3 regions of the Pseudomonas sp. MRSN 12121 genome follow, and region 1 is predicted to be linked to each of the others. Evidence: predicted binding sites of a transcription regulator. Region 1 holds the regulator's gene; each other region holds the start of a gene.

Region 1 (9,904 bases):
GGTGATATCCACGCACGGCTTGTAGTTCAGGCGCTCATCGCCCGGCAGGATTTTCACCGCGCCACGGCCGTCGACCATCATCTGTTTGCCACCCGGTGCCAGCAGCGCCAGGCCCGGACGCAGGATGTCGCCATCCTCGGCTTCCTTGACGCTGATGCGGCACAGCTTGTCCAGGCGCTCGGCGAACGCCTTGGTGAAGGCCGCCGGCATGTGCTGGATCAGCACGATCGGCGCCGGGAAGTTGGCCGGCAACTGGGTCAAGACCCGTTGCAGCGCCACCGGGCCGCCGGTGGAGGTACCGATGGCCACCAGTTTGTAGGCCTTGCGCTTGGGCGCCGACGACGAGCCCGCGGCCGAGCTGCGCACTGGCGCAGGAGCCGGGGCCGGACGTGCCGGGAGCGAACCGCTGAAACTGCTGGAACTCGAGGGCGCAGGTGCAGGCGCGGCCGGCGGTTGTGGCGCCGGTGCGCTGTAGCTGCTGAAACGACGATTGCTGCGCGAGATGCTGTGGACCTTCTCGCACAGCAGCTGCTTGACCTTCTCCGGATTGCGCGAGATGTCCTCGAAGTTCTTCGGCAGGAAATCCACCGCGCCGGCATCCAGCGCATCCAGGGTCACCCGGGCGCCTTCATGGGTCAGCGAGGAGAACATCAGGACCGGCGTCGGGCAGCGCTGCATGATGTGCCGCACGGCCGTGATGCCATCCATCATCGGCATCTCGTAGTCCATGGTGATCACGTCCGGCTTGAGCGCCAGGGCCTGATCGATCGCCTCTTTGCCATTGGTCGCGGTACCGACGACCTGGATATTGATATCCGCTGAAAGAATTTCCGAGACGCGGCGGCGGAAAAACCCCGAATCGTCCACCACCAGGACCTTGACTGCCATAAACACTCCGTTAGGCGGGGCAAGGCAAATGGCCCCGCCCCTCCGGTATTCAAATACGCCGTGCGGCGTAACGCTTGAGCATGCTCGGAACATCGAGAATCAGGGCGATGCGGCCGTCACCGGTGATGGTGGCGCCGGACATGCCCGGTGTTCCCTGGAGCATCTTGCCCAATGGCTTGATGACGACTTCTTCCTGGCCGACCAGTTGATCGACGACGAAGCCGATGCGCTGGGTGCCGACCGAAAGGATCACCACGTGGCCTTCGCGCTGCTCTTCATGAACCGCGGAGCTGACCAGCCAGCGCTTGAGGTAGAACAGGGGCAGCGCCTTGTCGCGCACGATCACCACCTCCTGGCCGTCGACCACGTTGGTGCGCGACAGGTCCAGGTGGAAGATCTCGTTGACGTTGACCAGCGGGAAGGCGAACGCCTGGTTGCCCAGCATCACCATCAGGGTCGGCATGATCGCCAGGGTCAGCGGCACCTTGATGACGATCTTCGAGCCCTGGCCCTTGGTCGAGTAGATGTTGATCGAACCGTTGAGCTGGGAAATCTTGGTCTTCACCACGTCCATGCCCACGCCGCGGCCGGACACGTCGGAGATCTCGGTCTTGGTCGAGAAGCCCGGGGCGAAGATCAGGTTGTAGCACTCGGTGTCGCTCAAACGATCGGCGGCATCCTTGTCCATGACCCCGCGCTTGACCGCGATGGCACGCAGGACGTTCGGGTCCATGCCCTTGCCGTCGTCGGAGATCGACAACAGGATGTGGTCGCCTTCCTGCTCGGCGGCCAGCACCACCTTGCCGCCCCGGGACTTGCCCGAAGCCTCGCGCTCTTCCGGCGACTCGATACCGTGGTCGACGGCGTTGCGCACCAAGTGCACCAGCGGGTCGGCCAGGGCCTCGACGAGGTTCTTGTCGAGGTCGGTCTCTTCGCCGACCAGCTCCAGGTTGATCTCTTTCTTGAGCTGGCGGGCCAGGTCGCGAACCAGGCGCGGGAAGCGGCCGAAGACTTTCTTGATCGGCTGCATCCGGGTCTTCATCACCGCGGTCTGCAGGTCGGCGGTGACCACGTCGAGGTTCGACACGGCCTTGGACATGGCTTCGTCGCCGCTGTTGAGCCCCAGGCGCACCAGGCGGTTACGCACCAGTACCAGTTCGCCGACCATGTTCATGATTTCGTCCAGGCGCGCGGTATCGACCCGCACCGTGGTTTCGGCTTCGCTGACCGGTTTTTCCGCCGGGGCGGCAGCCGGTGCACGGGCTGGAGCCGGAGCGGCAGCGGCTGGCGCGGGCGCCGGTTTCGGCGTCTCGGCCTTGGGCTCGACCTTCTTCGCCGCCGGCTTGGCGACGGCGGCTGGCGCCGCAGCAGTGGCGGCGGCACTGCCAACGGTCGCCGCAGCGGCAGCCGGCACTTCCGAGAACTTGCCCTTGCCATGCAGCTCGTCGAGCAGGGATTCGAATTCCTGGTCGGTGATCAGATCGCTACCGGCGGCTGCCGCGCTCGGTGCGGCCGGCGGCACCGCCGTGGCCACCGCGGACTCCAGCGCATCGACGGCAAAGTTGCCCTTGCCGTGCAGCTGGTCCAGCAAGGCCTCGAATTCGTCATCGGTGATTTCGTCGCTGGCGGCGGTCTTTTCCGCTGCCGGCGTACTGGCCGAAGGCGCCACCGCATCGGGTGCGAACTGGCCCTTGCCATGCAATTGGTCGAGCAGCGACTCGAACTCGGCGTCAGTGATTTCGTCACTGGCCGCTTCGCCATCGGCTACGGGAGCGGCTGCCACCGGGGCTTCGGCCTCGGTCTTGGCGGCCTGGAGCGAATCGAGCAACTGCTCGAACTCGCTGTCGGTGATATCGCCCGACTCGCTTTCGGCGGCCACTTCGGCAACCGGCTCGGCGATCTCGGGTTCGACTGGCGCGGCAGCCTCCTCGGCGCCGGCAGGCTCGGCCAGGCGAGCCAGGGCGGCCAGCAGTTCCGGGGTGGCGGCAGTGATCTCGGTACGCTCGCGGACCTGGCCGAACATGCCATTCACCGCGTCCAGCGCTTCGAGTACCACGTCCATCAGTTCCGCGTCGACGCGGCGCTCACCCTTGCGCAGGATGTCGAACACGTTCTCGGCGATGTGGCAGCACTCCACCAGCTCGTTGAGCTGGAGGAAGCCGGCGCCCCCTTTAACAGTGTGAAAACCGCGAAAAATTGCATTGAGCAAGTCTGCATCGTCCGGCCGGCTTTCCAGCTCGACCAGTTGTTCGGACAGTTGCTCTAGAATCTCGCCGGCCTCAACCAGAAAATCCTGAAGGATCTCTTCATCGGCGCCGAAGCTCATTAATGGGTGCTCCTACTAGGTCTGAGCCTAAAATCCAAGGCTGGAAAGCAAATCGTCGACATCGTCCTGACCGGATACAACGTCTTCACGTTTATCGGCATGAATCTGCGGACCTTCACCCTTGGCCAGATGTTTTTGCGGATCTTTTTCAGCGAGGATCGCCGCGCGGTCATGTTCGATGCCGGCAAAACGATCGACCTGGCTGGCCATCAGAACCAGTTTGAGCAGGTTGCTCTCGACTTCGGTGACCAGTTGGGTCACGCGCTTGATCACCTGGCCGGTCAGGTCCTGGTAGTCCTGTGCCAGCAGGATGTCATTGAGGTTGCTCGATACAGCGCGCGTCTCCTGCTCGCTGCGGGTCAGGAAACCATCCACACGGCGGGCCAGATCGCGGAACTCGTCGGCACCCAGCTCGCGGCGCATGAAACGCCCCCAGTCGGCACTCAGGGCCTGGGCTTCGCTGCTCAGGCCGTTGACCAACGGGGTGGCGCTCTCGACCAGGTCCATGGTGCGGTTGGCCGCGGCCTCGGTCAGCTTGACCACATAGGACAGGCGCTCGGTGGCATCGGTGATCTGCGACACTTCCTCGGCTTGCGGCATATGCGGGTCAATCTGGAAATTGACGATGGCGCTATGCAGTTCGCGAGTGAGCTTGCCGACCTCCCGGTACAGGCCGCGGTCACGGGTCTGGTTGAGCTCATGGATCAGTTGCACTGCTTCGCCGAACTTGCCTTTTTCCAGGCTGTCGACCAGTTCCACTGCGTGTTTTTTCAGGGTCGACTCAAAGTCGCCCAATGAAGATTCGTTGTGCTCCATAGCTCCCCCCGTGGCGGAATGGTTCCACACATCAACCGATGCGTTCGAAGATCTTCTCGATCTTCTCTTTCAACGCCTGGGCCGTGAAGGGCTTGACCACATAACCGTTTACCCCGGCCTGGGCCGCTTCGATGATCTGTTCGCGCTTGGCCTCGGCGGTCACCATGAGTACCGGCAGGTGCTTGAGTTTTTCATCGGCGCGCACATGGCGCAGCAGATCGATACCGGTCATGCCGGGCATGTTCCAGTCCGTTACCAGAAAGTCGATGCTTCCGCTGTTGAGAACCGGAATGGCGGTGGTGCCATCGTCAGCCTCGACCGTGTTGGTGAAACCCAGGTCACGCAACAGGTTTTTTATGATCCGCCGCATCGTTGAGAAGTCATCAACGATGAGGATTTTCATGTTCTTGTCCAATTCGACCTCCAAGCAGTCTTAAACGCGCCCAGCAGCTGGACGCGCCATTCAATCAATCAGGCAGAGCACTCAACGACTGCATGGAATACACACCGCAAGACCGACAACGTCGTGCCAGTCTCGTCCGCAGTGTCCCCACACTGCCTGTCAGCGCGCTCGCCACTCCCCCAAACGCCCCCGCAAACGGGCCGCGCACTGGCTGTGTAACTGGCTGACCCGCGATTCGCTGACCCCCAGGACCTCACCGATTTCCTTGAGGTTCAGCTCTTCGTCGTAGTACAGCGCCAAGACCAGTCGCTCACGCTCCGGCAAATTGGCAATCGCGTCCGCCAGAGCGGCCTGGAAACGTTCGTCCTCCAGGTCGCGCGACGGCTCGAGATGAGCACTCGCGCCATCCTCATGCAGCCCTTCATGCTCGCCGTCCTGTAACAGGTCGTCGAAGCTGAACAGGCGACTGCCCAAGGTGTCGTTCAAAATCCCGTAATAATCATCGAGACTCAATTGAAGTTCGGCCGCAACTTCATGATCTTTAGCGTCGCGACCGGTTTTAGCTTCAATTGCACGGATCGCGTCGCTCACCATGCGGGTATTGCGGTGTACCGAGCGCGGCGCCCAGTCACCCTTGCGGACCTCGTCGAGCATCGCCCCACGGATACGGATACCGGCGTAGGTCTCGAAACTCGCGCCCTTGCTCGCGTCGTACTTGGTCGATACCTCGAGCAGGCCGATCATGCCAGCCTGGATCAGGTCCTCGACCTGCACGCTGGCCGGCAGGCGCGCCAGCAGGTGATAGGCAATACGCTTGACCAGGGGCGCGTAGCGCTCGATCAGTTCGTACTGGCTGTCGCGTGCCGACTTTTTGTAAAGGTTGTAGCCGCTGGCGCTCATAGCACCGGCCCTGCTGTCTGATGCACTAGCCGCTCGACGAAAAATTCAAGATGCCCACGTGGATTGGCCGGCAACGGCCAGGTATCGACTTTCTGTGCAATGGCCTTGAAGGCCAGCGCGCACTTCGAACGGGGGAATGCCTCATAGACCGCACGCTGCTTCTGCACGGCCTTGCGCACGCATTCGTCGTAAGGCACGGCACCGACATATTGTAGGGCGACGTCGAGGAAGCGATCCGTGACCTTGGTCAACTTGGCGAACAGGTTGCGGCCTTCCTGCGGGCTCTGCGCCATGTTGGCGAGCACGCGGAAGCGGTTCATGCCGTAGTCGCGGTTGAGCAGCTTGATCAGCGCGTAGGCGTCGGTGATTGAGGTCGGCTCGTCGCAGACCACCAGCAACACTTCCTGCGCGGCGCGGACAAAGCTGACCACCGAGTCGCCGATGCCGGCGGCGGTATCGATCACCAGGACATCGAGGTTGTCGCCGATGTCGCTGAACGCCTGGATCAAGCCGGCATGCTGCGCCGGGCTCAGGTGCACCATGCTCTGGGTGCCGGATGCCGCGGGCACGATGCGGATGCCGCCCGGCCCTTGCAGCAGTACGTCGCGCAGCTCGCAGCGGCCTTCGATGACATCGGCGAGGGTCCGTTTGGGCGTCAGCCCCAACAGCACGTCGACATTGGCCAGGCCCAGGTCGGCGTCCAGCAGCATGACGCGCCGGCCGAGCTCCGCTAGGGCCAGGGACAAGTTCACTGACACGTTAGTCTTGCCGACGCCACCTTTGCCGCCGGTCACCGCGATCACCTGTACGGGATGCATGCTGCCCATGTTCTTTCTTTACCTTGTCTTACTTAGACGGGGCCACATAACTGGCTGCGCGTTCACCAACGGAACAATGCCTGGCAGACCATCGATGTAGGTACATTGCAATCTTTTCATGATTCCCTCAGCCAACCCGCTTGGTCGGGTTGTGGTAGAGGTCAGCGAACATGTCGGCCATGGCTTCCTCGCTGGGTTCTTCCTGCATCTGCACGCTCACCGCGCGACTGACCAGCTGGTGACGACGCGGCAAGTGCAGGTCATCCGGAATCCGCGGACCATCGGTCAGGTAGGCGACAGGCAGTTCGTGACCGATGGCCAGGCTCAACACTTCGCCAAGACTGGCGGTTTCATCCAGTTTAGTCAGGATGCAGCCGGCCAGCCCGCAGCGCTTGTAGCTGTGGTATGCGGCGGTTAGAACCTGTTTCTGGCTGGTGGTTGCCAGGACCAGATAATTTTTTGCCCGGATGCCGCGGCCGGCCAGGCTTTCCAGCTGCATGCGCAAGGCCGGGTCACTGGCTTGCAGGCCGGCGGTATCGATCAGCACCACGCGCTTGCGCAGCAGCGGATCAAGGGCCTGGGCCAGGGACTGGCCTGGGTCGACATGGGTCACCGAGACATTGAGGATGCGTCCCAGGGTCTTGAGCTGCTCCTGGGCACCGATGCGATAGCTGTCCATGCTCACCAGGGCGATGTTCTGCGCGCCGTACTTGAGTACGTAGCGCGCCGCCAGCTTGGCCAGGGTGGTGGTCTTGCCCATGCCGGCGGGGCCGACCATGGCGATCACACCGCCCTCTTCCAGGGGTTCGACTTCCGGGGTCACGATCATCCGCGCCAGGTGGGCCAGGAGCATGCGCCAGGCCTGGCGGGGTTCGTCGATTTCGGTGATCAGCGCCAGCAGGTCGCGGGCCAGCGGACCGGACAAGCCGATACGCTGCAGGCGCCGCCAGAGGTTGGCTTGTTCGGGCCGGCTGCCTTGCAGCTGGCTCCAGGCCAGCGAGCCGAGCTGGACTTCCAGCAGCTCGCGCAGGCCATTGAGTTCGAAGCGCATCGAGTCCAGCGCACGCTGGTCCACGGCCGGCGCGGCGGCTACCGGGGCCGGGCGTGGCGGCTCGCTGAACGTAGGTTCGATCAGCGGTTCGGCGGCGGTCAGCGGCAGGCCGGCGAACAGTTGGCGATTGGTGTTGCCATTCGTTTCGCCCTCGCCACGCAGGCTCAGCTCGGCCTGGGCGGTGACGATGCGCGACTGAGTCTTGCGCAGCTCGTCTTCGAGTTCCATGTTCGGCACGCGCGGCGCCAGCGCCGACAGCTTGTAATCCAGCGCAGCCGTCAGCTCGACACCGCCGGCGATGCGGCGGTTGCCAATGATGGCAGCGTCGGAGCCCAGCTCATCACGAACCAGCTTCATGGCCTGACGCATATCGGCGGCGAAAAAACGCTTAACTTGCATAACCCACTACCTCAGCCGTTGGGCCCTACTGTCGCAACGATGGTCACTTGCTTGTTGTCGGGAATTTCCTGGTACGCCAACACATGCAAGCCCGGGACTGCCAGGCGCCCGAAGCGCGAGAGCATCGCGCGGACCGGACCGGCTACCAGCAGAATCACCGGTTGACCTTGCATTTCCTGGCGCTGCGCGGCTTCGATCAACGAGCGCTGCAGCTTCTCAGCCATGCTTGGCTCCAGCAGAACACCCTCTTCCGAGCCTTGTCCTGCCTTCTGCAGACTGTTGAGCAAGATTTGTTCCAACCTTGGCTCCAGGGTGATCACAGGCAGCTCGGACTCAGTACCTACAATGCTTTGCACGATGGCGCGCGACAATCCGACGCGCACCGCGGCCACCAGAGCGGCAGTATCTTGACTCTTGGCGGCATTGTTCGCGATGGCTTCGGCGATGCTGCGGATATCGCGCACCGGCACCTGTTCGGCCAGCAGCGCCTGCAGCACCTTGAGCAACTGCGACAGCGACAGCACGCCCGGCACCAGTTCTTCGGCCAGCTTTGGCGAACCCTTGGCCAGCAATTGCAGAAGTTGCTGGACTTCTTCGTGACCGATCAGCTCGCTGGAATGCTTGTACAGAATCTGATTGAGGTGAGTGGCGACCACGGTGCTGGCGTCGACCACGGTGTACCCCAGCGACTGCGCCTGGGCGCGCTGGCTGACCTCGATCCACACCGCCTCCAGGCCGAAGGCCGGATCCTTGGCGGTAATGCCGTTGAGCGTGCCGTAGACCTGGCCCGGGTTGATCGCCAGCTCGCGATCCGGATAGATCTCGGCCTCCGCCAGGATCACCCCCATAAGGGTCAGCCGGTAGGCGCTCGGCGCCAGGTCGAGGTTGTCGCGGATGTGTACGGTGGGCATGAGGAAGCCCAGATCCTGGGACAGCTTCTTACGAACCCCCTTGATCCGCGCCAGCAGTTGCCCGCCCTGGTTGCGGTCCACCAGGGGAATCAGGCGGTAGCCGACTTCCAGGCCGATCATGTCGATCTGGGTCACGTCATCCCAGCCCAGCTCCTTGGTTTCCAGGGCCCGCGCCGGCGAAGGCAGCAGGTCCTGCTGGCGCTTGACCTCTTCCAGCGCCTGGGCCTTGACCACGTTCTGCCGTTTCCAGAACAGGTACGCCGCGCCGGCCGCCAGGGCCGCCATGCTGAGGAAGGAAAAATGCGGCATGCCCGGCACCAGGCCCATCACCGCCATCAGGCCGGCGGCGACAGCCAGGGCCCGGGGCGAGGCGAACATCTGCCGGTTGATCTGCTTGCCCATGTCCTCGGAACCGGAGGCACGGGTCACCATGATCGCGGCCGCGGTGGACAGCAGCAGCGATGGCAATTGCGCCACCAAACCGTCACCGATGGTCAGCAATGCGTAGACCCGGCCGGCATCGCCGAACGACATGCCGTGCTGGAAGATACCGACCGCCATGCCACCGATCAGGTTGATGAACAGGATCAGCAGGCCGGCGATGGCGTCGCCGCGGACGAACTTGCTGGCACCGTCCATGGAACCGTAGAACTCGGCTTCCTGGGCCACTTCCTGACGGCGCGCCTTGGCCTGGGCCTGGTCGATGAGGCCGGCGTTGAGGTCGGCGTCGATGGCCATCTGCTTGCCCGGCATCGCATCGAGGGTGAAGCGCGCGCTCACCTCGGAAATCCGCCCGGCGCCCTTGGTCACCACCACGAAGTTGATGATCATCAGGATCGCGAACACCACGATACCGACCACGTAGTTGCCGCCGATCACCACCTCGCCGAACGCCTGGATCACCTTGCCCGCGGCGGCGTGGCCGTCCTGGCCGTGGAGCATCACCACGCGGGTGGACGCCACGTTCAGCGCCAGGCGCAGCAGGGTCGCCACCAGCAGGATGGTCGGGAACACCGCGAAGTCCAGCGGCCGCAAGGCGTACACGCAGACCAGCAACACGACGATCGACAGGGCGATGTTGAACGTGAAGAACACGTCCAGCAGGAACGGCGGCACCGGCAGCATCATCATGGCCAGCATGACCAGCAGCAACAGCGGCACACCCAGGTTCCCCCGACTGAGGTCAGTCAGGTTAGTGCGAGCCGTGCTGATTAACTGAGAGCGATCCACCGGTATTTCCCGTCCCCTGAAGCAAACTTTTGACGCCTGAAGGCGGCGCAGGGCGGGTATTGCAAGAAGCCTTCCAACTTTGGCCTGGAACAAAAACTGATTTATGGCGTTGCGCCATCAGCCACTGTAAAAGGCGCTTTCGGTGTTGGCTGGATGAATAAG
Region 2 (9,904 bases), 1.2 Mb from region 1:
CGACTTCAAGCCACGGCACAACCTCGACAATGCCGAACTGGCCGAACTGTTCATGTGGGACGAGGACAAGTTCCTCAGCAGTACCGAAGGCTCGCCGCTGCGCCGCGCCGGCTACGAGCGCTGGCTACGCAACCTGGCAGTGGGGCTCGGCAACGCGCCGTCGAGCATTCCGGTGCTGGAGGCCCTGAAAGCCCGTCGCGACTACCCTTCGGACCTGGTGCGCGAACACGTGGAGTGGGCATTGGAGCAGCACGCCAGCCGTCACTGCTCGTCGTTGTAGACGAACTTGGGCATTTCCCAGTGAAACCGGATCGCCAGCAAGCGCAATAGAAAGCCGCCGAACAGGGTGATGAGGATCGACTGTTCGCCCGGCAACTGCAGATAGATGCAGAGCATGTAGCACCAGGCCGCGGCGAACGAGACGCTGGCATACAGCTCACGCCGGAAGATCAGCGGGATGTCATTGCAGAAAATGTCCCGCAGGATGCCGCCGAACACCCCGGTGATCACTCCGCTGACCGAGGCCACCAGCATGCCGTGGCCCATTTCCAGGGCGGTCATGCAACCGATCAGGGTAAACGCCACCAGGCCCACGGCGTCGAGCACCAGGAACAGCGAGCGCAGATGGCGCATCAGGGGGGCAATAAAGATCGTCACCAGAGCCGCGACCGAAGTCAGCACCAGGTATTCCGGGTGCTTGACCCAGGTCAGCGGATAATGCCCCAGCAGCACGTCGCGCACCGAACCGCCACCCAGGGCCGTGACGCAGGCGATCAGCACCACACCGAACCAGTCCATGCCGCGACGCCCGGCAGACAGCGCGCCAGTCATGGCTTCGGCGGTAATGGCAATCAGGTAGAGCATCAGCAGCATGATGGCGGTCCTTACGGAAAGGCGCGCAGTCTACTCAGTTGATGCAGGCACCAAAAGGGGGCGCCGGCTGGAATTGCTGGAGAACGCAGCGCGCCTATCGCGGGCAAGCCTCGCTCCTACAAGTCCGCGTGATCCGTAGGAGCGAGGCTTGCCCGCGATGGCTTCAACACCGAACCATCAGAGCTTGATGAAGTGCTTGCGGTAATGCTGCAGCTCGGCTATGGATTCGCGGATGTCGTCCAGCGCCAGGTGGGTGCTGCCTTTCTTGAAACTGTCGCGCACCTCCGGCGCCCAACGGGCGGCCAGCTCCTTGAGGGTGGAAACGTCCAGGTTGCGGTAGTGGAAGTAGCTTTCCAGCGTCTTCATATGGCGATACAGGAAACGCCGGTCCTGGCAGATGCTGTTGCCACAGATCGGCGACTTGCCCTTGGGCACCCACTGCTCGAGGAAGGCGATGGTCTGCGCTTCCGCCTCGGCCATGCTGATGCGGCTTTCGCGCACCCGTTGGGTCAGACCGGAGCCGCCGTGCTGGCGGGTGTTCCACTCATCCATGCCCGCGAGGATTTCATCGCTCTGGTGGATGGCGATGACCGGGCCTTCCGCCAAGGTATTGAGATTGCTGTCGGTAACGATGGTGGCCATCTCGATGATGACGTCGGTGTCAGGGTTCAGACCGGTCATTTCCAGATCGATCCAGATCAGATTCTGCGGGTTTTGCATGTGTCGGCTCCTCGGCGTAGGTGCGCAGTTTAGCCTAGAGGGGCGCGCTGGCGTGCTAAACTCGCGGCCGTTTTACCTAACCGCCGCATTATCGATACGGAACACCAATGGCCAAACGCCAGCTCAATCGTCGCCAAAACTGGCGCATCGAAAAGATTCAAGGCGAGCGCGCCGCCCGCGCCGCCAAGCGTGAATCCTCCGCCGTGGAAGCACTGGAAGGCGGCGATCTCGGCCCGGAACAGACCGGCCTGGTGATCGCCCACTTCGGCGTCCAGGTAGAGGTCGAGGCACGCGAAGGCGAACTGGCCGGCCAGGTGTTCCGCTGCCACTTGCGCGCCAACCTGCCGGCCCTCGTCACCGGCGACCAGGTGGTCTGGCGCCCGGGCAACCAGGGCATCGGGGTGATCGTCGCGCAACTGCCGCGCCACACCGAGCTGTGCCGCCCGGACAGCCGCGGCCAGCTCAAGCCCGTCGCGGCCAACGTCGACATGATCGTAATCGTCTTCGCCCCGCTGCCCGAGCCGCATGCCAACCTGATCGACCGCTACCTGGTAGCGGCCGAGCACGCCGGCATCCGTCCGCTGCTGCTGCTCAACAAGTTCGACCTGATCGACGAGCACAACGCACCGGCCCTGAACGCCTTGCTGGCGGTCTATCGGCAACTGAGCTATCCGGTGCTGGAAGTCTCGGCTCACCACGGCAATGGCATGGAGCAGTTGCAAGCGCAACTGGACGGGCGCATCAGCGTGTTCGTCGGCCAGTCGGGCGTGGGCAAGTCGTCGCTGGTGAACAGCCTGCTGCCCAACGTGGAAACCCGCGTCGGCCCCTTGTCGGAACTGTCCGGCCAGGGCACCCACACCACCACCACCGCGCGCCTGTTCCACTTTCCGGGTGGTGGCGAACTGATCGACTCCCCGGGGATTCGCGAATTCGGCCTGGGCCACGTCAGCCGCGCCGATGTCGAGGCAGGCTTCATCGAATTCAACGACCTGCTGGGCACCTGCCGCTTCCGCGACTGCAAACATGACCGCGAACCGGGCTGCGCCCTGCTCAAGGCCCTGGAAGACGGCCGCATCCAGCAGCAACGGATGAACAGCTATCGCTCGATCATCGCCAGCCTGCCGGATAGCAGCTATTAACAGGCAGCACCACGCAGAAACAAAAAGGCCGCGATGATCGCGGCCTTTTTCATGGAGCACTGTCGCTTGCCGATCAGCGCGCCGCCGGAGGAGCGGCCGCCGGCGCGGTCGCTCCTCCGGTCTTCGGTGCTGCATCCTCGAAAAGATTCAAACGCTCACGCAGCTCATGCGCCGGCAACGGCTCCTGCTCCGGCGGCAAGGCGTTCGGATCCGCCGGCACTTCGCCCGGCGCGCCCTGGCCCTGGGTCGGTGCCGGGGCATCGGGGGCAACTTCACCCTCGATGGCACGCTGGGCCTTCTTGGTCAGCACCACGATGTCGATACGCCGGTTGACCGGGTTGAACGGGTCCTTGCGATCGAACAGCGACGACGAGGCATAACCCACCACTCGTGCCACTTGCCCATCCGGGTAGCTGCCCGCCACCAGCGCGCGACGCGCGGCATTGGCGCGGTTGGCCGAAAGCTCCCAGTTGCCGAAGTCGCCAGTGCCCGCATAAGGCTTGGCATCGGTATGGCCGCTGATGCTGATCTTGTTCGGCACCGCCTTGATGGTGTCGGCCATGGCCAGCAGGATGTCCTCGAAGTACGGCTTCAGGCGCGCACTGCCGGAGTCGAACATCGGCCGGTTTTCCGAATCGATGATCTGGATGCGCAGGCCGTCCGGAGTGATCTCGAACAGGATCTGGTCCTTGAACTTCTGCAGCTGCGGGTTCTCTTCGACCTTGTTCTGCAACTCCTGGAGCAGCAGTTCCAGACGCTCTCTTTCAACCTGCTCGGCCATGTTCTCGACCTGATCGGTATCCACCGTGACCTTGTCTGGCTGAGGCTGCGACTTGATCTCGGGGTTGAGCGTATTGTCCGGCGCCAGCTCGGGAGAACCGCCCAGGTCGATGATGTAGGGCGTACCGCTTTCCGAGAAGCCGATCGGGTCCTTGAAGTAACCGGCGATGGCGATCTTCTGTTCCGGCGTGGCCGTGGACAGCAGCCACAGCACCAGGAAGAACGCCATCATCGCCGTGGCGAAGTCGGCGAAGGCGATCTTCCACGCCCCGCCGTGATGCCCGCCGGCAAAGCGCTTGACGCGCTTGATGATAATCGGCTGATTGTTTTCCATGGCTTAGCGACCGCGAACCGCTTGTTCCAGCTCGGCAAAGCTTGGACGGTGCGCCGGGTACAGCACCTTGCGCCCGAACTCCACGGCCAGCGATGGCGGCATGCCGGAAGCCGAAGCCACCAGGGAAGCCTTGATGGCTTCGTAGACGTTCAGCTCTTCCTTGGCATCGTGCGCCAGGGAATGGGCCAATGGGCCGAAGAAGCCGTAGGCCGCGAGAATACCGAAGAAGGTACCGACCAGCGCCGCACCTACGTGCAGGCCGATGGACTTCTGGTCGCCATCGCCCAGGGATGCCATGGTCACCACGATCCCCAGTACCGCCGCGACGATACCGAAACCCGGCATGCCATCGGCGATGCCGTTGACCGCATGGGAGGGGTGTTCGAGGTCTTCCTTGAGGCTGAACAGCTCCATGTCGAACAGGCCTTCGAGCTCGTGGGGAGCCATGTTGCCGGAGGACATGATGCGCAGGTAGTCACAGATGAACGCGGTCATGCGCTCGTCTTTGAGCACGGCCGGGTACTTGGCGAAAATCGGGCTGGCGGCGGCATCTTCGATATCGCCTTCGATCGCCATCATGCCTTCACGGCGGCTCTTGTTGAGGATCTCGTAGATCAGCCCCAGCACTTCCAGGTAGAAGGTCTGGGAAAAGCGCGAGCCGAACATCCCCAGGGACTTCTTGAGCACGTGCATGGTCATGTAGCCAGGGTTCGCCTGGAGGAACGCCCCCAGCGCGGCGCCACCGATAATCATGACCTCGAAGGGCTGGATCAGGGCTGCGATCTTGCCGTGAGAAAGCACGTATCCGCCGAGAACACTCGCGAACACGACGATGATGCCGATAATTTTAGCCATAGGTAGGAAAGTACTTACTGAGTCGGGTTCAAGGTCTTATTCGGAAGTTCTTAAATCTCTTCTTCTACTTATCGACAAAACTGCGCCAGACTATAGGCCGTTAAGGCGAAAAGCCAGTTTGGCCCGCTCTGGGCGTGTTTACAGCAGACGATGATTGCGCCCAGCCATGTCTAATGAAACGACAGTCCCAACGACTATTCCCAACTCCCTCGAAGCCTGGATAAAGCGGCTCGACTCAGTCCGCTTGCCAGTGCCGCAGGCCAGCCACGACCGGGTCTGCCGGGCCATCCGGGACAACCGCAGTTCCTTGCGCGATATCGCCGATTTGATGCAGGACAGCCCCGCGCTGGCCCTGAGCGTGATCCGCGAAGCCAATCTCCATACCCATGGCAGCATGGGCGAGCCGGCGGAAAATCTGGAGATTGCCCTCAATCGCCTCGGGCTCAAGCGCACCGAAGAGCTGATCGACCGCCTGCCGGCCCAGCCCGAGGAGCAGATCCCCGTCGGGCTGCGTCAATTGCAAATGATCAGCCAGCATGCGACCCAACAGGCCAATGGTTTTTTCGCCGGGCGCCTGGCCCGGCTCTGGCAGGACATCCACTGGGGCAGCCTGTTGTTTCTCTCGCCGCTGTGGCCCATGGCGCTGGCCTATCCGAAGCTGCTCGAAGAATGGCAACGGCGCGTCGTCCACCAGGCCGAGCCGGCCCGGCAGGTCGAGCAGGAATTGTTCGGCGTCAGCCTGCTCCGGCTGTGCCAGGCGCTGGTGGACATCTGGCATCTGCCGATCTGGGTCCAGCAAGGCTACCGCCTGCTGATCGACGAGCAGGATCACCTGGCCAAAGCCCTGCATATCGCCCGCGACAACGCCCATCCGCTGCACCAGCAGCAATGCCTGGATGCCGATCCGGCCCTGCAACGCTGGCTGAACCAACCGGCCAACAGCGTCTTGCTGGCCAATGCCCTGGCCCTCTCGGCGCAAGAATCCTGGACCGGCGCGCACTGCCTGCGCTGGCAATACCTCACCAGCCTGTACCTGCAACTGCCGATGGACGACGTGCAGCAACAGTTGCACCAGCAAGCCGCGCAGAGCGCGCGACAGCACAGCATGGCCGACCTGTGGCATCCGGCCGAGGCACTGCTCTGGCCCTGGGGCAGCGATCGCGAGCACAGCGGTGAACTTCCAGCTCCCGGCCCGACCGCCGAAGACCTGGCCAAATGGCGCAAGCAGTGCAGCGAATTGCTGGTCGAGCCCAGCCGCTTCAGCAATGCCATGCATCTGACTACCCAGGCCTGCAATGCCCTGGTGGCCTGCGGCATGCGTCGGGTGATGCTGCTGATGGTCGATCGCACGCGAACCCAGTTGCGGGTGCATCAGCTCGCCGGGCTCCCCGCGCAAGCCGCCAGCCTGTCGCTGGAGATCAGTCAGAGCAGCGTGCTGCAACGCTTGCTCGACGCTCCGGCGCAAGTGCGCCTGACACCTGCCAACACTGCGCAGTTTTCCGCCCGCCTGCCCGACAGCCTGCGCAGCCTGTTCCGCGGCGAACACCTGCTGCTGCGTTCGGTCCCGAGCAATGGCCGGGTGATCATGCTGATTGTCGCCGACCAGGGTGGCCAACCCTTCTCGGAGATCTCCGTACAGGCTTTCGGCAAGACCGCGCAGTGCATCGAAAAGGCCCTGCACAGCTTTACCAACCGCAGCCGCTGACGCTTGCGCTACAATCCCCTCCTTTGTGCCCTGGAGACCTCACATGCCTGACTTCTCTGGCTTGCCGCTGGTGATCGAGCCGAGCGACTTGCTCCCTCGCCTCGACGCCCGCGAACTGATTCTGGTGGATCTGACCAGCGCCGCCCGCTATGCCGAAGGGCATATTCCCGGCGCGCATTTCGTTGATCCCAAGCGTACTCAGCTGGGTCAGGCGCCAGCGCCCGGGCTGATGCCACCGCAAGCGGCGCTCGAAGCGCTGTTCGGCGAGCTCGGGCACAACCCGGAGGCGGTCTATGTGGTCTACGACGACGAAGGCGGTGGCTGGGCCGGGCGCTTCATCTGGCTGCTGGATGTGATCGGCCACTCCCGCTATCACTACCTGGATGGCGGGCTGCCCGCCTGGCTGGCCGACGGCCTGCCAGTGTCGAGCGAGGTGCCGGCCGCCGTGGGCGGCCCCGTCGCCCTGACCCTGCACGACGAGCCGACCGCCACCCGGGAATACCTGCAAAGCCGTCTGGGTGCCGCCGACCTGGCGATCTGGGATGCCCGCGGCCCGCTGGAGTATTCAGGTGAGAAAGTCCTCGCCGCCAAGGGTGGGCATATTCCCGGCGCGATCAACTTCGAGTGGACGGCGGGCATGGATCAGGCACGCAGCCTGCGGATCCGCCGCGACATGCCGCAGATTCTCGAGCGACTTGGCATCAGCAAAGACAAAGAAGTGATTACCCATTGCCAGACTCACCACCGCTCTGGCTTCACCTACCTGGTGGCCAAGGCCCTCGGTTATCCGCGAGTCAAGGGCTACGCCGGTTCCTGGGGCGAATGGGGCAACCACCCCGATACGCCCGTAGAGATTTAAGGTTTAAGGACAGTTAATGAAAAAGCGTTTGTTTATCCTCAGCCAGTACCTGCTGCCCCACCACCTGCTGTCGCGCCTGGCCGGCTGCATCGCCGAGTGCCGCGTGCGCTGGTTCAAGAATGCCTTCACCGCCTGGTTCGCCAAGCGTTATCAGGTGGATATGTCGCAGGCACTGGTGGAGGACCTGACCGCCTACGAGCACTTCAACGCCTTCTTCACCCGCGCCCTGAAAGACGGCGCCCGTCCGCTGGACCAGACCCCGGGTGCGATCCTCAGCCCCGCCGATGGCGCGATCAGCCAACTCGGCCCGATCGAGCATGGCCGGGTATTCCAGGCCAAGGGCCACAGCTTCAGCGTGCTTGAGCTGCTGGGTGGCGACTCGGCGCTGGCCGCCCCCTTCATGGGCGGCGACTTCGCCACTGTCTACCTGTCGCCGAAGGACTACCACCGGGTGCACATGCCGTTGGCCGGCACCTTGCGGGAAATGGTCTACGTGCCAGGACGCATCTTCTCGGTCAACCAGACCACCGCGGAAAACGTACCCGAGCTGTTCGCCCGTAACGAACGCGTAGTGTGCGTATTCGATACCGAGCGTGGCCCGATGGCCGTAGTCCTGGTGGGCGCCATGATCGTGGCCTCGATCGAAACCGTCTGGGCCGGGCTGGTGACGCCGCCGAAGCGCGAACTCAAGACCGTGCGCTACGACGAAGCGGCCCGCGCGCCGATCCACCTGGAGAAAGGCGCCGAGCTGGGACGCTTCAAGCTGGGCTCCACCGCGATCGTGCTGTTCGGTCCGGACCAGGTGCAGTGGGCCGAAAGCCTGGGTGCCGGCTCGCCGGTGCAGATGGGCCAAGGCCTGGGCCTGGCCAAGGCCTGATATCCGGGCATACAGACCAGACATGAAAAACGCCGCGATCTGCGGCGTTTTTTTATGCTTGCGATTCGCTTCAGAGTTGCCCGTCGCGGTCGCGGAAACCCAGCAGGTAAAGCACGCCGTCCAGCCCCAGGGTGGAAATCGCCTGCTTGGCCGACTGCTTGACCAGCGGCTTGGCACGGAAAGCCACACCCAGGCCGGCAATCGCCAGCATCGGCAGGTCGTTGGCGCCATCGCCCACGGCAATGGTCTGCTCCAGACGCAGGCCTTCCCTAGCCGCCAGTTCACGCAACAGATCGGCCTTGCGCTGGGCATCAACGATCGGCTCGACCGCGACACCGGTCACCTTGCCGTCGACCACTTCCAGCTCATTGGCGAATACGTAGTCGATCCCCAACTTGGCCTGCAATTGCTTGGCGAAGTAGGTGAAGCCGCCCGACAGAATGGCGGTCTTGTAGCCCAGGCGCTTGAGTTCGGCGAACAGGGTCTCGGCCCCTTCGGTCAGGCGCAGCGTTGCGCCGATGGAATCCAGCACCTCGACATCCAGGCCCTGGAGCAAGGCCAGGCGCTCCTTGAAGCTGGCGCGGAAATCCAGTTCGCCCGCCATGGCCCGCTCGGTGATTGCCGCCACCCGACCGCCTACGCCCGCCGCCTTGGCCAGCTCGTCGATGACCTCCGCCTCGATCAGGGTCGAGTCCATGTCGAATACCGCCAGGCGGCGGTTGCGGCGGAACAGCGAGTCTTCCTGGAAGGCGATATCGACGTTCAGCTCCTGCGCGACGCTCAGGAACTCGGCGCGCAGCGCCTGCGGATCGGCCGCTTCGCCACGCACGGAAAACTCGATGCAGCCCTTGCCCTTGTCGGCCGGGGTATCCAGCGGCATGCGCCCGGAGAGGCGGTCGATGTGATCGATGTTCAAGCCGTACTTGGCGGTGATCGAGCTGACGCGCTGCAATTGCTCGGCAGTGACCTTGCGGGTCAGCAAGGTGACGATATGGCGCTTCTTGCCCTGGCCGCCGACCCACTGCTGGTAGTCCTCTTCGGAAACCGGCGTGAAACGGACCTGCTGGTCCAGCTCATAGGCGGTGAACAGAATATCCTTGAGCACCGACGAGCCTTGCTCGCTTTCCGGAATTTCAACCAGGATGCCGAACGACAGAGTGTCGTGAATCACCGCCTGACCGATGTCGAGAATGTTCACACCACCCTGGGCCAGGACGCCGGTAATGGCCGCGGTAAGACCCGGACGGTCTTCACCGGTGATGTTTATCAAGACGATTTCGCGCAAGGCGCACCCCCGCAGGTGGAAAAAAACCGCATTCTACCCACTTTCAGTGACCATCGGGCACAGCCAGCGCTTTGCCGGTCTAGGGCCTGTCGCTATACTGCGCCTCAACTTCACGGACAAAAGAGCCGAGCTCAGTGAACCGGCCCACGCCAGTTAAAACCGATAACTTCTTCCTGCTGATCTTCCGTGCACTGCGTCACCGCCGTGTACCGATTGCATTGCGCATCGCCAGCCATAACGTGATCCTGGTCGCCCTGGCCCTGGTGATCTATGCCTGCGTGATGGGGCTGCAATTCAAGCAGGCCATGCACGAGCAAGCCGACGCCCTGGGTCAGAGCCTGACCACCCAGACCGCGACCTCGGCCACCGAGTTGCTGGTGTCCAACGACATCCTCAGCCTCAACGTGCTGCTGAACAACCTGACCAAGAACCCGCTGGTGGCCCACGCGGCGATCTACAGCGTGGACAACCGCATCC
Region 3 (9,904 bases), 3.4 Mb from region 1:
GCAGGCCGCCGAACGCATGGTCGAGCTGGCGCGAGAGCAGCCGGGCTTTCTCGGCATGGAGTTCGCGCGCAACGAGGACGGCTTCGGCATCACCGTGTCCTACTGGCGGGACCAGGATTCGATCCTCGCCTGGAAGCAGCACGCCGAACACCGCAGCGCCCGCGAGCGTGGCCGCAGCGACTGGTACGCGGCCTGTCACACGCGGGTGTGCAAGGTCGAGCGGGCCTATCTGTTCGAACGCTGAGCGCTGCGGCGCCCGCCCGGTTATTGCGCAACCGGCAGCAGGCTGCGCAGCGCCGAGATCTCCGGCAGGTCGGTGCGCCGCATGTAAACGCGCAAGGGTTCGCTGATGTTGATGCGGTCGTCGATGTTCTGTTCCAGCAGCAACTGGATCAGCTCGCGCTTGAGCACCATGACCTGGCCCTCGGCGCGGGCCCAGACGAATTCATGGGCGGGCGTGATGGCGTCGTCGGCGACGTCCATGCCGAAGGAATCTTCGCTGAAACGCACGATGTGCCGGCCGCTCTTGTGGTTGAACCCGACAAAGCCCTTGAGCTGGTCGGCGGCCTGGCAGATGAGTTCGGAAGTGATGCGCATGGTAAACCTCACGGAGTGTCCCGAGGGACAGGTGATCGATGGTCTACACGCCGGGCAAGAATGAAACGGCTCACGGGTTTCCCTCTGGCGGGGAAACTCCAGGACGCAAGCCTACTGCAAAGCGCCCCGCGCTGGCGTCGGAAAATTTGCCGCAGGTGCGGATTTATGTCGGTTTCGCGATAGCGCAACGGCCCTTCAGTTGTTAAAAGGTAGTCCTTTGAAAACCGCTCCCACGAAAGGACCTCGACCATGCCTGCCACCTTCACCAAAAGCGCCCTGCTGCTGAGCCTCCTGCTTGGCCTGGGCCAGGCACAGGCCGCCAGCCCCAGCCCTGCCGCACTGGCCCTCGGCCAGGGCATTCCGCACCCCGCGGTGATCGCGCACCGGGGGGCCTCGTTCGACGCCCCGGAATCCACCGCCGCGGCCTACACACTGGCCCGCGACCTGGGCGCCGACTACCTGGAGATGGACCTGCAGCGCAGCAAGGACGGCGTGCTGTTCGCCCTGCACGACAACAACCTGCAACGCACCACCGACGTCGCCAGCAAGTTTCCCGAGCGCAAGGACAGCCCGGCCAATGCCTTCACCATGGCCGAGCTGAAAAGCCTCGACGCCGGCAGCTGGTTCAACCAGGCCCACCCGGAGCGCGCCCGGCCGTCCTACGCCGGCCTGAAGATCCTGACCCTCGACGAAATCATCGACATCGCCCAGAGCAGCCCGACGCACAAGCCCGGCCTGTACATCGAGACCAAGGAACCCAAGCTGTTCCCCGGTATCGAGCGTGACCTCAAGGAAAAACTCCAGGACCGCGGCTGGCTGAGCCCGGCCGGCTCCAAGCTGGCGAAAAGCGAACTGGCAGTCGGCCAGGGCAAAGGCAAGGTGGTGTTGCAGACCTTCGACAAGAGCAGCCTGGAACTGCTGCACAAGGAAATGCCCAAAGTGCCGAAGATCCTCCTGCTGTGGGTCGGCGAAGGCGGCATGCAGCCCAAGTCCGAGGTGACCTTCGCCAACAGCGGCGAGAAGGACAAGGCCGCCTACTACGCCAAGCAGGAACCCAAGGACAAGGCCGAGTTCGAGCAGTGGGTCAGCTACGCCAAGGCCCAGGGCGCCATCGGCACCGGTCCGTCGGCGGCCTTGACCAACGGCGGCGACCAGAGCTACTCGGACCTGGTGCAACCCTGGATGAACCAGTTCACCCACGACCAGGGCCTGCTGATCCACGTGTACACCATCGACGAACCGGTGGACTTCAAGAAGGTGCTGGACGCCGGTGTCGACGGCATCTTCACCAACCGCGCCGCGGAGCTGCTCAAGTACGTCAAGCGTCCGGCCAGCGCCAGCGTGCCGCAACTGCTCGAAGCCAACGGCTACTGAGCCCGGCACCGTGCGCCCGCCCGAGTGGACAGGCCAGCTGTGGCTCGGGCGTGACTACGGGTTGATCCAGGGAGAGCTGGGTTGCACCGCGCCCCACGCCCACTACGCCCACCAACTGATCCTCGCCCCCGCCGCACCGGTCACCGTCCAGCTCGACGGCCAGCTTTGCACCGCTCGACACCTGTTCATCCCGGCCCTGCAACGCCATGCCATCCTCGAGGCGCCCGGGCCGCTGTTCACCCTCTACGCCGAACCGCTGACGATTGACGCCCAGGCCCTGCAACACAGCCTGCTGGGAGTCGAACTGACACTGCCGGCGCTGGCCGAAGCGCTGCGGCATTGCCCGCGCCGAATCGTGCAGGACCGGCGGATCGAAAAAGCCCTGGCGGCCCTCGACAGGCAACTGACCGGCAAGGTCTCGGCCAGTGCCCTGGCGGCCCATGCGCACCTGTCCCTGAGCCAGCTCGAACGGCTGTTCAGTGGTCAGCTCGGGTTGCCGGTGCGGCGCCTAGTGCTGTGGCGGCGCCTGCGCCTGGCGATGGGTCTGGTGCTGGCGGGCCAGGCCATCACCGAGGCGGCCCATGGCGCCGGCTTTGCCGATTCCGCGCACTTTTCCCGCACCCTGAAAGTCCTGTTCGGCGTCACCGCGCGCCAGGCCCTGCAACAGCTCGAACTGCGCCTGCTGGACTGATTCAACGCCGCAACGGCAAAGGCACCGGCGGCTCCTCGCGAACGGCTTGCCTGCCGAACGGCGCCAACAATTGTTTCCAGTACGCCTGCGGATAATCCGGCTGGCTGCCGATGCCCAGGTCGCCCTGACGAATCGGGTAGGCCGAGGAGTAGAACGCCGTGCCCAGCAACCCGTCCCAGACATTCAGGAACAGGCCGAAATTCACATTGCCGGCGGTGCCGTATTTCATGTGGTGAAAGCGATGCATCGGCGCCCAGGCAAACACCCAGCCCAGGGGGCCGGGGCGCATGTCGACATTGGAGTGCTGCAACAACAGCTGGATGGCGATGGCAAACGCCAACAGCTGCGCTACCGGCAACGGGATGCCCAGAAACAGCAACGGCAACAGCCCGGCACTGGCTTCCAGCAGTTGATGCAACGGGTGTTTCATCAAGCCGTTGAAGCCATACAGGCGTTGCACACTGTGATGCACCGCGTGCAGGCGCCACAGCCAGGACAGCCGGTGGCTGAAATAATGCGCCAGGGTCAGGCCACAGTCGGCGATGACAATCGCCAGCGCCAGCTGCGCCCACAGCGGCCAGGCGCGCGGCCACAGCCCCTCGAACGCCATCAGGCTCACCAGCCCCGGCAACAGCAGCAACCCCAGGGCGTTCAGGCTTTCATTGACCAACGCGTGCAACACATCGCGCAGACGATCCTGCCGCGGGCGGTTCCAGTCCACCTCATAGGGCAACCACCACTCCGCGAGAAAGGACACCCCGAGCGCCCCGGCGAACACCAGCAGCAACCCGCTCGGGGCCAGCCCCGGCGTGCCGACCAGCCACACGCCAGTGCCGATGAAGCCGGCGAAGAACGCCGGACCGTACAAGCCTTTGATCATGGATTTCATCACTGTCTCTCCTGGTTCCAGAGCACAGCTTGAAATACCCGGGGGCCAGCGCAATTGAACAAACGGCGCAACGCTGGAGGCGAATTAAGGGTGAGTTAAGTTGCGCCGGTTAACCTGGCGCCACTCAAACGAATCACCCCAAGGAAAGAAGCAATGAAAACGTTGACTGCCCTGTTCGCCGCTACCGCCCTGACCCTGACCGCCGGCCTGGCCCAGGCCGACGTGCGCCCGGACCTGATCCCGGGCCTGCTCAAGGCCGGCACCATCATGGACCTGGAAAAACTCAACCAGGCCGCGCTGGCCCAGCACCCGGGCACCAGCGCCGCCAACATCACCGACACCGAACTCGAGCAGACCGCGGCCGGCGCCTACGTCTACCAGGTGGAACTGCGCGACGCCAAGGGCGTGGAGTGGGATGTCGACCTGGACGCCAAGACCGGCAAGGTGCTGAGCAACAAGCAAGACCGGTAATCCTTACCTGCAAAAAAAAGCCGCGTGGCCGAAAGGCCACGCGGCTTTTTCATGCCTGGCGCATCAGGCACTCAAGCGTGCCGTCACCTCGTTCAACTGCCCCGACAGGCCGTGCAGGTTCTGGCTCGCGCTTTCGGTGCGCTGCACGTTATCCAGGTTGGTGCTGGCGATGCTGGTGATCTCCGTCAGGTTGCGCGAGATGTCCTCGGCCACCGAGGTCTGTTCTTCCGCCGCCGTGGCGATCTGCCGGTTCATGTCGCGGATCGCTTCCACCGCTTCGGTGATCCGCTCCAGCATGGCGCCGGCCTGGGTCACCTGCTCGACACTCTCGTCGCTGCGCGCCTGGCCGGTCTCGATCGCCTGGGCCGCGTCCAGCGCACCGGTCTGCACGGTCTGGATGATCTGGTTGATCTCGATGATCGACGCCGCAGTACGCTGCGCCAGGCTGCGCACCTCGTCGGCGACCACGGCGAAACCGCGCCCGGCCTCGCCGGCACGCGCCGCCTCGATGGCGGCGTTGAGCGCCAGCAGGTTGGTCTGCTCGGCGATCCCGCGGATCACCTCCAGCACCTTGCCGATGCGTCCGCTGTCGGCTTCCAGGCGGCGGATCACCTCGGCGGTGTTGGCGATTTCCCCGCGCATCTGCGTGATGGTGTGGATGGTGCCCTGCATCACCTGCTCGCCCTGCTGCGCCGACTGGTCGGCATCGTCGGCGGCACGCGCCGCATCCGCCGCGTGGCGCGCCACTTCCTGGGCGGTGGCGGACATCTCGTTCATCGCCGTGGCGACCTGGTCGGTACGCTCGAACTGTTCGTTGGTGCCCTGGGACATCAGCGTGGCGATGGCATTCAGCTCGCCGCTGGCGCTGTCCAGGTCGGAGGCGCTGCGTTGCAGGCGGCTGAAGGTTTCGGCGAGGAAATCGCGCAGGGTATTGGCGGCGACCGCCAGCTTGCCCAGTTCGTCCTGGCGCTCGCTGGCCACGCGCTCGGCGATCCGCCCCCGGCTGAGTTGCGCCACGTAGTCGATCAACTGGCGAATCGGTTCCACCAGGCTGCGGTTGACCAGCCACAGGCTCAGCAGGCCGATCAGCAAGCCCGACACCAGCATCACCAGCAAGCCGCCCCACACCGTGCGCTGTGCGGCGGCGCTGATGGTGTGCGACTGCGCGCTGCCCTGCTTGCGCAGCTCGCTCACCAGTTCGCTCATCTGCTCGCTGGTGGCCCGGTCCACGCCCTTGACTGCGGCATCGCCGGCAACCGGATCGGCACCGGCGGCGACAAAGGCGTCGCGGCCCTTCTGGTAGGCCGCGCCCAGTGCCCGATGCTCATCGCGCAAGCGTTCGATACGGCCCTTGAGTGTCGCCTCGATGCCGGGCTCGGCCGCCAGCTGGCCAAGAATGCCCTGCACGTCGCGCTGGCGATCCTCGAACTGCTGCCAGTATTTGTTCAACTCCGCACTCTGCTTGCCCCGCAGCAGCACGTTTTTCCACTCCTGCACCTGGACCTTGAACTGCAGGTTGGCCTCATCGATCAGTTGCGAGGTGCGCAACGGCCCCTCGATCAGGTCGCGATAACCTTGCACGCCATTGGACAGGAAATGAAAACACGCCAGCGCGATCAACAGCATCGCCAGCAGGCTGCCGCTCAATAAGGCCAGGACTTGCGCTCTCAGGGATTTTTGCAAGGACATCGAATGAAATCTCTCAACAGGGATAAGGCACGCCCGGGGCGGGCATGCGTAGCGTGCGAACATCCCTGTCAGGCGAACCGGGGCCAACCGATCGCGCCGTTGTCTTGGGCGTGATCGGCCTGGCGAAGGCTTTCTTGAGAGCCTTCGACAAACGGTTATAGCCGCGGAATATTGCACTTCGAAATGTCACAAAATCGTCATGGCGGCTTGCGATGATCCGGCTCAAGTGAACCTGTAAAACCGCCTACAGGTGCCTTCCCCCCTGCGAGCCTCCATGAATCACAGCCTCGACCACGCCCACCGCGATTCCGATCTGTTCGGCCTGCTCTACGGCTTCGCCTTCCGCCCCGGCGAGCGGGGGCGCGAGCTGGACTCGGCCAAGGCCCTGGAGGCCCTGCAACGGCCCGACGAGGGCGAGGAGTTTCTCTGGCTGCACCTGAACCTGGCGCATGCCGCCTGCGAACGCTGGATGCAGACCCACCTGCAGCTGCCGGACGAGTTCTTCGAGGCGCTGCACGAGGGCTCGCGCTCGACCCGCATCGAGCATGTCGACTCGGCCCTGCTGGCGGTGGTCAACGACGTGGTGTTCAACTTCGGCAGCATGCTGTCCTCGGACATCTCCACGCTGTGGGTCTGCGCGCGCAGCCGGCTGATCGTCAGCGCGCGCCTGCAACCGCTGCATTCGGTGGACAAGCTGCGCTCCTCGGTCAAGGCCGGCGAACGCTTCCGTTCGCCCCTGGAACTGCTGGTACACCTGCTGCGCGACCAGGGCGAGGTGCTGACCCAGATCGTGCGCAAGACCAGCCTCAACGTCGACCAGATCGAAGACCAGCTGCTGGCTGCGCGGATTTCCACCAACCGCGCCGAACTGGGGGCCATGCGCCGGGTGCTGGTGCGCCTGCAACGCCTGCTGGCGCTGGAGCCGGGCTCGCTGCTGCGGCTGCTCAACCGGCCGCCGCAATGGTTGCAGAAGGACGACGTCAAGGAGCTGCGCAAGTCCACCGAGGAGTTCGCACTGATCATCAACGACCTCACCGCCCTCGGCGAGCGGATCAAGCTGTTGCAGGAAGAAATCGCCGCCAATATCAACGAACAGACCAACCGCACCCTGTTCACCCTGACCGTGGTCACGGTGCTGGCGCTGCCGATCAACATCATCGCCGGCTTCTTCGGCATGAACGTCGGCGGCATTCCCTTCTCCGGCGACCCGGAAGGCTTCTGGATCCTCGTCGCCCTGGTCGCCACCTTCACCGTCATCGCCGGGCGCTGGGCCTTCCGCAAGCGCCAGGACCTGTAGGGCAGCGCTTGGCGTAGGAGCGAGGCTTGCCCGCGAAGGCGTCGGCGCTGGCACCCGACAGGACAAAGTCCGAACCGGGACGGCCCTATCGCGGGCAAGTCGGATCGCCGCCCGCTCGCTCCTACAGTCAATGGCGCTGATTCTTGACCAATGGTTAGAGGATTCACCCAAACCATGACCTGAGGCAGTCTCTCTGTAATATTTGGCAACGATCATGGGCGGCACTCCTCCCTGCCACAGGATTGTCCGGCCATGGCCACCCCTTCCCTGAGCGCTTCCGGCACAGCTTCGACCGCCGCCCAAGCCCGACCGCAACTGGATAAGAAACCCAGCCCCTTCACCCTGGTCACCTTCTTCGCGGTGCTCGCCATGGGCCTGCTGTTCACCGCCTACAGCCTGATGCACGACATGCACGAACTGGGCACCAGCGTCACCACCTGGACCCCGTTCCTGCTGCTCGGCGTAGCACTGCTGATCGCCCTGGGCTTCGAGTTCGTCAACGGTTTCCACGACACCGCCAACGCGGTGGCCACAGTGATCTACACCCATTCGCTGCCGCCGCACTTCGCGGTGGTCTGGTCGGGCCTGTTCAACTTCCTCGGCGTGCTGCTGTCCAGCGGCGCCGTGGCCTTCGGCATCATCGCCCTGCTGCCGGTGGAACTGATCCTGCAGGTCGGCTCCTCGGCCGGTTTCGCGATGATCTTCGCCCTGCTGATCGCCGCCATCCTGTGGAACCTCGGCACCTGGTGGCTGGGCCTGCCGGCCTCGTCGTCGCATACCCTGATCGGCTCGATCATCGGCGTCGGCGTGGCCAACGCGCTGATGCACGGGCGCGACGGCACCAGCGGCGTGGACTGGAGCCAGGCCACCAAGGTCGGCTACGCCCTGCTGTTCTCGCCGCTGATCGGTTTCGCCTGCGCGGCGCTGCTGCTCCTGGCCCTGCGCCTGTTCGTGAAGAACCGCGCGCTGTACAAGGCGCCCAAGGGCAACACGCCGCCGCCCTGGTGGATTCGCGGCATGCTGATCGCCACCTGCACCGGTGTGTCCTTCGCCCACGGCTCCAACGACGGCCAGAAAGGCATGGGCCTGATCATGCTGATCCTGGTCGGCACCCTGCCCATGGCCTACGCGCTGAACCGCACCATGCCGGCCGACCAGGCCCTGCAATTCGCCGCGGTGGCCGAGGTGACCCAGCAAGCCCTGGTGAAAAGCGCCCCGCAACCGGCCCCCGCCGACCCGCGCGCAGTGCTGTCCGACTACGTGCGCAGCAAGGAAGCCACGCCGCAACTGGTCCCGGCCCTGGCCGCCCTGGCCGGCCATATCGGTGACGAAGTGAAAGGCTACGGCTCGCTGGCCAAGGTACCGGCCGAGGCCATGGGCAACGTGCGCAACGACATGTACCTGAGCAGCGAAACCATCCGCCTGATGGACAAGCACCAGGTCGGCCACTTCGACGCCGACACCCAGGGCAAGCTGCAGCTGTTCAAGCAGCAGATCGACAACGCCACGCGCTTCATTCCGCTGTGGGTGAAGATCGCCGTGGCCATCGCCCTCGGCCTGGGCACCATGGTCGGCTGGAAGCGCATCGTGGTCACCGTCGGCGAGAAGATCGGCAAGACCCACCTGACCTACGCCCAGGGCGCCTCGGCGGAAACCGTGGCGATGCTGACCATCGGCGCCGCGGACCTGTTCGGCCTGCCGGTGTCCACCACCCACGTGCTGTCCTCGGGCGTGGCCGGGACCATGGTCGCCAACGGCGGTGGCTTGCAGATGCAGACCATCCGCAACCTGCTGATGGCCTGGGTACTGACCCTGCCGGCAGCGATCCTGCTGTCCGGCAGCCTCTATTGGCTGTTCACCCAGCTGTTCTGAGCCCCCCATGTAGGAGCGAAGCTTGCTCGCGATGGCGTCGGTGATCACACAACCGTGCTCAGGAACCTGGCCCGGTGGCGTTTGTCACGGCCCTATCGCGGGCAAGTCGGATCGCCGCCCGCTCGCTCCTACAAGGGATAGGTGTCAGGGGCAGCGGGTCGCGGGGTTTTGCACCCAGCGCTTGGCGGTGCCGGCGATGCGCTTGGCCAACTCGTCGATGGCCCGCTGATGGGCCTGGACCAGGCTCGACAGTTCGACGCTGGCCGGCTGGCTGATGCGGCTGCTGCAGGTCAGGCTGCGCCGGTCGACGCCGTCGCCGCGCAGGCGCAGGTTCCACACCACGTCGATCAGCGCATGGCGGCCCGGCACCGACTCGAAGCGCCGCACGTCGGTCTGCAGCGACAGGATCGGCTGCCCCGCCGCCTTGGGCAGGCCTTCGAGGTTGCGCGTGCCCAGTTGCTGTTCCATCTGGCTGGCCAGAGCGTCGTGGAACTCATCCACCAGCGGGGCGCTCCAGCGCGCGGTTTCCAGAATCGCCAGGGTGCCGCCGTCCTGGCGCACGACCAACTGCGGCTGGTCGACCTGCATCGGAATGCGTACCGCGGCCATCTCGAATTGCAGGCCCGACCCCGCGACAGCAGCCGATGCCGGCTCGGGCGCCGGCGCCATCAGCGTGTAGTAATGGGTCGGCGCCGAGCTGCAGGCCGCCAGGCCCAGGGATGCGATCAACAACACAAGCGTTTTTTTCATGGCTGGGTTTCCGGTTCGGGCTCACGCGAAGACGAGGTCGAGGATTTGTAGGCGTCCGGCTGGTTGTCCTTGAGCCGCCCACGGATCAGCGCCTCCGGATGCCGGCTGAGGAAGTCGGTGAGCACCCGCACCGAACGCGCGGTGCGCTGCACTTCGTCCATCGCCTGGCCCAGTTGCAGGCGTTGCGGCGAGTCCTCGGCGAAGCTGTCGTTGGCCGTGGCCAGGGTCTTCTTGGTCTGCTCCAGGGTGTCGCGTATTTCGGGCAGCACCTTGC

The links. Region 1 encodes FliA, which starts transcription of late flagellar genes. Its sites were predicted from a motif close to CTAAAGTTTNNNNNNNNNNNGCCGNTAA; they were not measured.
Region 2: a site for FliA is predicted at 4,770-4,797, ahead of motA (flagellar motor stator protein MotA). Genes of this name have one in related genera too.
Region 3: a site for FliA is predicted at 5,823-5,850, ahead of TO66_RS23755 (methyl-accepting chemotaxis protein). Genes of this name have one in related genera too.

Annotation. Positions count from the first base shown of each region.
Region 1 is NZ_CP010892.1:1,813,420-1,823,323, reverse strand. It holds gene TO66_RS08270 (chemotaxis response regulator protein-glutamate methylesterase) at 1-888, opposite strand, end outside; gene TO66_RS08265 (chemotaxis protein CheA) at 938-3,214, opposite strand; gene TO66_RS08260 (protein phosphatase CheZ) at 3,242-4,030, opposite strand; gene TO66_RS08255 (chemotaxis response regulator CheY) at 4,062-4,433, opposite strand; gene fliA (RNA polymerase sigma factor FliA) at 4,593-5,333, opposite strand; gene fleN (flagellar synthesis regulator FleN) at 5,330-6,160, opposite strand; gene flhF (flagellar biosynthesis protein FlhF) at 6,279-7,601, opposite strand; gene flhA (flagellar biosynthesis protein FlhA) at 7,613-9,742, opposite strand.
Region 2 is NZ_CP010892.1:606,890-616,793, reverse strand. It holds gene queG (tRNA epoxyqueuosine(34) reductase QueG) at 1-280, shown strand, start outside; gene TO66_RS02680 (trimeric intracellular cation channel family protein) at 262-876, opposite strand; gene orn (oligoribonuclease) at 1,051-1,593, opposite strand; gene rsgA (small ribosomal subunit biogenesis GTPase RsgA) at 1,701-2,732, shown strand; gene motB (flagellar motor protein MotB) at 2,806-3,846, opposite strand; gene motA (flagellar motor stator protein MotA) at 3,850-4,701, opposite strand; gene TO66_RS02655 (HDOD domain-containing protein) at 4,868-6,406, shown strand; gene rhdA (thiosulfate sulfurtransferase) at 6,450-7,265, shown strand; gene asd (archaetidylserine decarboxylase) at 7,282-8,142, shown strand; gene serB (phosphoserine phosphatase SerB) at 8,213-9,427, opposite strand; gene TO66_RS02635 (AhpA/YtjB family protein) at 9,562-9,904, shown strand, end outside.
Region 3 is NZ_CP010892.1:5,243,138-5,253,041, forward strand. It holds gene TO66_RS23725 (antibiotic biosynthesis monooxygenase) at 1-244, shown strand, start outside; gene TO66_RS23730 (DUF2025 family protein) at 265-597, opposite strand; gene TO66_RS23735 (glycerophosphodiester phosphodiesterase) at 847-1,971, shown strand; gene TO66_RS23740 (helix-turn-helix domain-containing protein) at 1,982-2,662, shown strand; gene TO66_RS23745 (sterol desaturase family protein) at 2,664-3,551, opposite strand; gene TO66_RS23750 (PepSY domain-containing protein) at 3,705-4,022, shown strand; gene TO66_RS23755 (methyl-accepting chemotaxis protein) at 4,086-5,711, opposite strand; gene TO66_RS23760 (transporter) at 5,986-7,008, shown strand; gene TO66_RS23765 (inorganic phosphate transporter) at 7,261-8,880, shown strand; gene TO66_RS23770 (membrane integrity-associated transporter subunit PqiC) at 9,025-9,630, opposite strand; gene TO66_RS23775 (intermembrane transport protein PqiB) at 9,627-9,904, opposite strand, start outside.